One region of the Paenibacillus sp. FSL P4-0338 genome, then DNA from elsewhere that is predicted to be linked to it. Evidence: a T-box and tRNA genes for the amino acid it is inferred to sense, from the RefSeq annotation. Region 1 holds a T-box; the other holds one or more tRNA genes.
What was found. The T-box of region 1 lies ahead of MKZ07_RS16150 (valine--tRNA ligase). A T-box ahead of a tRNA ligase gene usually reads a tRNA of that ligase, here a tRNA-Val.

Region 1 (3,416 bases):
CATTTTGACGAACCACTGGGTGGACAGATAAGGCTCTACAACAGCCCCCGAACGCTCACTGTGCCCAACCTGATGTACGTGATCCTCAATGGAGATCAGCACGCCTTGCTCCTTCAGGTCAGCTACGATGGCCTTACGGCAGTCGCTGCGGTCCATTCCCTGGTAAGCGCCCGCTTCCTCGTTCATCACTCCGCCTTCATCCATTACGTTGATCTGCGGAAGGTTATGGCGGACTCCCATCTCGAAGTCGTTCGGATCATGCGCCGGTGTAATCTTAACCGCACCGCTGCCGAACTCCTTATCTACGTAATCATCAGCAATAACCGGAATCTCTCTGCCTATTATCGGCAGGACCAGCGCCTGGCCAATCAAATGCTTGTAACGGTCATCTTCCGGGTGTACTGCTACGGCTGTATCGCCCAGCATCGTCTCAGGCCGTGTGGTAGCCACCGTGATATGGCCGCTGCCATCCTTAAGCGGATAACGCAGATGGTACAGATGCCCGTTCACTTCCTTGTATTCAACCTCGATATCCGAGAGCGCTGTACGGGCAGCCGGGTCCCAGTTAATAATCCGCTTGCCGCGATAGATCAGGCCCTTCTGGTACAGCTCCACAAATACCTTACTTACCGCCTTCTTCATTCCATCATCAAAGGTGAAGCGTTCGCGGGAGTAATCGAGGGACAGGCCCATCTTGGCCCACTGGTCATGAATGGTCTGGGCATACTGGTCTTTCCAGTCCCATACCTGCTCCAGGAACTTCTCGCGTCCCAGATCATGGCGGGAAATTCCCTGCTGGCGCAGCTTCTGCTCTACCTTGGTCTGCGTAGCAATCCCTGCATGGTCCGTACCCGGCAGCCACAGGGTATCATATCCCTGCATCCGCTTGGTACGGATCAGCACATCCTGAAGCGTGAAATCCAGCGCGTGTCCGATATGCAGCATTCCTGTTACATTCGGCGGCGGAATCACGATGCTGTAAGGCTCCGCATCCGGCCGCTTGCCGGCTTCGAAGAAGCCCTTCTCCATCCAGTACGCATACCATTTCTTCTCTGCCGCTCCCGGATCATATGTAGTCGGCATGTCGCTCTGCTTGTGATTAGCTGAAGCGGTAGCTTCTACCGCTTCCTGCCCGTTCGGCAGCTCTGCTGCTGCATTGTTGTTATCAGCCATTGTGAACCCTCCACTGTTAAATGTATTGAGTAGCTAGCGGTTTCTGAGAATACAAAAAGGCCCTTCGTCTCAAAGGACGAAAGGCCATTCTTTCGCGGTACCACCTTTGTTTCGCGCCAACAAAAAATAAACCACTGCCTTAAGTTCCCTTGCAGGTTCCTAAAGCTTAGCGCGACACTCATGCAGGGTAACGGCTGCAACCGGCCGCATCCTAACCGGTCTTCATGATGAAGACAAGCTCAGAAGGGCAACTCCGGGGCGACTTCGGGGGCTGCATCCTGCGGGAATTCACACCAATGATAATCCCGCTCTCTGAAGGGCTGACCGCCTACTCTTCCCGTTCCCAGTCTTTAAGCTAGTTATTACTTAGTTCAATAATACATTCAGTGTTATCCCTAGTCAACCAGCATATACACAAAGGGCGCGCAGCAGACGAACCTTGGCGCTTACTCCCCGCTCCAGATCACTTGAACCACATTGAAGCCCTGATTGCTGCCTGTTCCGGGAGCGCCATCCAGCGTAACGGAGAATGTGCTTCCGGCATCAATAATCGAGAAGGCTGAGGCTGAGACTTCCTCGGACTTGGAGGTAGCTCCTTTTTGTACAAAATAGTCCTTATACGTATTGCCGAGCGTCTCCAGACTCTGCTTCGTACGGTAGCTGAAGGTCGCAGACGGCTTGCCGGTCGCCGAGCCTTCGATCAGATCATATATCTTCGCGTCCGCCGGAAGCGGGAAGTCCGCCGGCAGGCTCTTCGGGCGCTTCACAGAATCCGCTGGTGTTCCTGCGGACGAGCCTCCGGAGGAGACAGCCGGAGCAGCCGCATCACCGATGATGACCCGGCTGGTTGCAGCATCATAAGTGACAGCGGTGTTCAGTGCTTCGCCGATAGAGCGTACAGGCAGATAAGTGATGCCGTTGTAGGTAATCGGGGCGAGGGTTTTGCCGTTGCCGTCTTTTGGCGTGTATGCCTGACCATTCACGACGATCCCGATTTTGTTGTTCAGGAGCGCCTTGATCTCCTGCAGATTGCTGGCGGCGTAGACACCGGCCGAGACTGTGAGCGTCAAGCTTAGTGCGGCCGCAGTGGCTGCCACTTTTCTCTTCATGTGAGTGATCATCCTTCCAGAAGTGGTGTACCAGCGCATAGCTGCCTGAATGTGTAATGTATGTAGGCCGGTAGTGACTATTACCCCCGGCTGAACGGTTTGTAAACCAGAAGCGGAGATCTTATATACAGACCGCATAATAAAAATCACTTCATCGCTTCACAAAGAAACAGGAACAGCCCCATCCGTAAGGAAAGGGCTGTTCCTGTTAAGCCTGAATTCTCCGCGCATCATCAATCTCAAGGGATGTATAATACCTGTCCCTCTTCTACAACCTGGCCGGACAGCCGGTTATACATGGTCAGCTCCCGGGTGCTTAGCTGGTATTTCTCGGCTATGGTATCCAGCGTCTCTTCCCGCTGCACGATGCAGAGCCTTACCTTGCGGAACAGCTCCGTTCCGCCCATGCCGCCGATGAACCGGCTCTTCCACGCTGTATCATTGCCGGGCTCAGGGACAGCCTCCGCTACAGAGTCAATATCGCCCGCGAGCAGTTCCTCCTGCTCTCTGTTGGCGCGGCTTGCGCTGAGCAGCGAAGAGAAGGTGAGCGGCTCCTGCTCGGCGGCTCCCGGTTCTTTTTTGCTGCCAAGGGCAACCTTGAGATCCTGCTTCTCTTCCGGGGGAGCCAGAGATTCCGCAGACAGGAAGACCTCATTGTCTGTGGCCTGGATCTCCTCTGCCGCCTCCCCTTCTTCGTTCCCGGCAAACAGCGCAGCAGCATCATTGGCAGCGGAGGTTAGCACCGGCTCAGGCTGCGTTGCGGCATGAAGCTTCGCATTGCCCCAATGATCCACTGTGTTCAAGACGGCGCTGCCTGCCGAAGAAGCCGTATCCAGGCTATGGGTCCTTGCTCTGGGTTCCTTGTCCTTCAGGGGTGTGGAGAGATAGGCAGCGGGCTGGGTGTACGCAGCGTCTTCCGCATACAGCGGCTCAGCTGCAGCCTCAGCCGGATCAGCAGAGCTCTGATCTTCTTCAGAGCCCTCGGACGCCCCCTCGCCATAGGTCCAAAGCGAATTCTCATACAGGGTATCATTCTCCGGACTGCGTAATTTCTCCTCAGACGTATTGCCGTCTCCTGCCTCCGGCGAATACGCTACCGTGTATTCCTCCTGCTGCCAGGCCGGCTGTGCATCT
Region 2 (3,416 bases), 2.8 Mb from region 1:
TCATAGTCCAGTGTATTGAAACCACAGGAGCCGATAATCCGGCCGGATTCTGCTTCCATGATGGAATAGCGGATCGCCTGATTCTCGGTGGCTAGATTATCAAGCAGCTCAATCATCTCTACGGCCTGACACTCATCCGTGAAGCTGCTGATATTCATAAACCGGGTGACTTCAGGATCGGACCAGATCGAGAAGAGACTGGTTGAATCGGCGGTGCGCATTTGTCTTAATACTAATCTCTCGGTTTGTAATTCTGTAATCATCAATAAGTTACCTCCATTAAATATATATGGTCTTGGTGAGGTACAACTATTGATATCTGCGCATAGTTCAGTCCTTTCCGTGTGTAAGCTGCCTCTATTATATAGAATACAGGGGAGGAAGTTAACATCAATTCAGGACTGCTTCAACAAGTCTTCACAAAGAGGGGGACTCTGCTTGGTGGCAACCTCGAATCTATCAACATATCAACATGTCCTATTTATTGTGAGAGCTAAGTAACTTAGATGATTCGTTCCTCTCAAATATATTGCGCAATGGAGAGGGCTGAAGATAAAGGATGTGCTTGTATTTTTCTTTGAGCTTTGGGGACAAAATAGAAATATATGGGGCACAAAAGGCTGGCTTTCCTCAACAGTACCTTTATGGAGGCCGGCGAACCCCGCTATTTGGTATTGCGTCCCCCTCGGGAATGAAGCTACTTCAACAGAATCATCGCGGAAGCGAGAAAGGCAAAGCTTAAAAATCTGGTCTTTGATTTCGTGGCGTCTTCGCATCTTTTACAAGCTCCTCGTCATTGCGTCCTTGTAAAATTATGCTACGGTTATGTGTTGCAAGCAATATCTAGTTTTAAGACACGCCCTAATGAATCCGTACACAGATAAGGATGCTCCAGCGGAGAAACAGTCAATTCTGGACATCAAGGCCAAGACGGCTGAGGGCAAACGGATCAACATCGAAATGCAGCTGTTCAATCCATACAATATGGAGAAGCGGACACTTTTCTACTGGAGCGAGATGTATTACCACCAAATTCAAAAAGGCGACGACTACAGTCAATTGAAGAAGTGTGTGACGATCAATATACTGAACTACTCCTGTCTCCCTAATGACCGTCATCATAATGTGTTTCACCTTCGTGAAGATCACACCGGGATTCAGTTGAATAACGATCTGGAAATTCATGTGATGGAATTAACAAAGCTCGAGGAGCAGGCCGTTCCATTAACTGGCGGACTGATTAACTGGTTATTATTCCTGAAGGGTGTTGAACAACCAAACTGGGAGGTGCTGACCATGAATGAACCGATGTTGAAAAAAGCAATGGATACGCTGGAGTTCCTGGCGGAAATATTGCGAAATTAACACCGTTGCAGTGAAAATTTAACAAGGGCAAAGCACTTTCTTTCATATCATAAAAATATCTTGCCATTTCCTCACGTCCTGTGTTATTATAAATCTCGTTGCAGGACGGTAGCTCAGCGGGAGAGCACTATCTTGACAGGGTAGGGGTCATGGGTTCGAACCCCATCCGTCCTATACGCAGAAAGCCTTGAGATTCAAGGCTTTTTTGCTTTTTATGGAACTTTTAAAACGTGCCTAATTTGAAATTGGCGCCTATTTGGTACCGTAAATTCCATTCTTATAAAAGCTTTCTCAACTACCTTGCCAGCTGGCGACGTCATCATTTAGGGATGAGTTACATATTAATAATCGAGGGCCAGGAACAGTAATAGGAGATGAATATGAGAGAAAAACGAAGATGAATAAGCCCAAAAAGCGGAAAGGAAATGATAAGATGGGTTTCGGATACAAGCCGCCTGTTTTTGACAGCAAAACAGCCATATTTCTCTCAGCGATTAGCTATCAGACGTACCCGTTCTTTTTCGAGGGAAAGCTGGTTTTGCCCAAAGGCTTCAAACTTCGTTTTACGATCCGCGCTTTTGCCGACGTTGAGAATCCTACAGAGCTTGTATTCGGATTTATTGCTGAGTCGCCGGATCAAATCGTTGTTGCGTTCAGAGGATACGCTTCGTATCCGGCAGATCTTCTTGCCTCCTATGATATCTTTTTGATCCCGTATCCATTCGTCCGAAACGGTGGGAGAACGTCGCGCGGCTTTACCTGCCTGTATCGATCAACCCGAAACCAAATCATCCGGGAATTAAATAAGCTTGCCACAACAAAAAAGTTGTATGTTACCGGTCACAACTACGGCGGAGCTTTGGCCACGCTGGCCGCTTTGGATATTGCGGTAAACACCCGATTCAAGCATCCATTCGTCTATACATACGGTAGTCCGCGCATCGGAGACCCTGACTTCGTTTCCCGCTTTAACAGGACGGTCACACACAGTGCGCGAATCGTCAACGTTCATGATTCATTCCCCACTTTCCCCGCCCGAAGGTATCTGCCTCCATTTACAAAGAAAGGTTTAATCTATCGGCATGTAAAAACGAAGATCCCGATCACTTTTCAATGGAACGATGTGCCGCGCAATGACTCAATTGCCTGCTATTTTAAAAACCTGAGCCGCAAAAACCCTCTTTTTGCCAAATCATTATGCGAAGATAATCCGGGATTTTGTCCTGATACCAGCATGTGTTTTCCGTTTGAAGGTTGTTGAAAGTCTGTCCGCCTGAGAATTGAATGCAAGGAAGGAGTTACCTATATGAAGCGTTCAGGTATGTTCAACAATGAACAGGCAATCTTGCTTGCGGCCATGATCGCGCAGTCTTATCAGCAATTTGAGCACGATAAGCTGGTATTGCCTAAAGGCTATTTGCTTCGCTTCACCATTCGCGCTCTTGCCGGTGTCGAGGAGCCGGAGGAGGAAGTATTCGGTTATATCGCGGAGTCGAAGGATAATATCGTGATAGTTTTTAGAGGAACCCGAACATTCAAGGACAATGAGTCGGATCAGGATTTATATCAAGTACCCTACCCCTTCGTCAGAAATGCCGGTAACACCCATCGCGGATTCACTCGCATCTATCAATCGGCAAGAAATGAGCTGATAGGAGCATTGAACAAGCTTTCCGCAGCCAAAATGCTGTGGGTTGCAGGCCACAGTTTGGGTGGAGCATTAGCCGTGTTAGCTGCCTTCGATATTTCGGCAAACACACGATTTCAGAATATTGCCGCATATACGTACGGCAGTCCACGGGTCGGAGACCCGGACTTCACTTCCCCATTCAACCGAACGGTAAAAAATAGTTTTCGTATTATCAACATCCATGACATTATTCCGACTTTACCGGCTATTGCGTATCCGCCTCCATTTACCAAGAACGGTTTGTTTTATAGGCATGTAAACACGAAGGTTCCGATCTCTTTCCAATTGAACAGTTTGCCTGTCCGCAATCATGAGATTGTCTGCTATTTCAAATTCCTAAGCCAACGAAGTCCTGATTTCA

Region 2: it encodes a tRNA-Val, which carries the amino acid that the T-box ahead of MKZ07_RS16150 (valine--tRNA ligase) is inferred to sense. The anticodon was not compared.

Annotation. Positions count from the first base shown of each region.
Region 1 covers NZ_JBBOCG010000001.1:3,671,324-3,674,739, forward strand. Annotated here, with positions in the region: gene MKZ07_RS16150 (valine--tRNA ligase) at 1-1,083, opposite strand, end outside; T-box leader at 1,243-1,527, opposite strand; gene MKZ07_RS16155 (stalk domain-containing protein) at 1,620-2,282, opposite strand; gene MKZ07_RS16160 (LysM peptidoglycan-binding domain-containing protein) at 2,522-3,416, opposite strand, start outside.
Region 2 covers NZ_JBBOCG010000001.1:918,833-922,248, forward strand. Annotated here, with positions in the region: gene MKZ07_RS03910 (GNAT family N-acetyltransferase) at 1-263, opposite strand, end outside; partial or broken gene MKZ07_RS03915 (Rpn family recombination-promoting nuclease/putative transposase) at 862-1,350, shown strand; tRNA gene MKZ07_RS03920 (tRNA-Val) at 1,468-1,539, shown strand; gene MKZ07_RS03925 (lipase family protein) at 1,799-2,626, shown strand; gene MKZ07_RS03930 (lipase family protein) at 2,672-3,416, shown strand, end outside.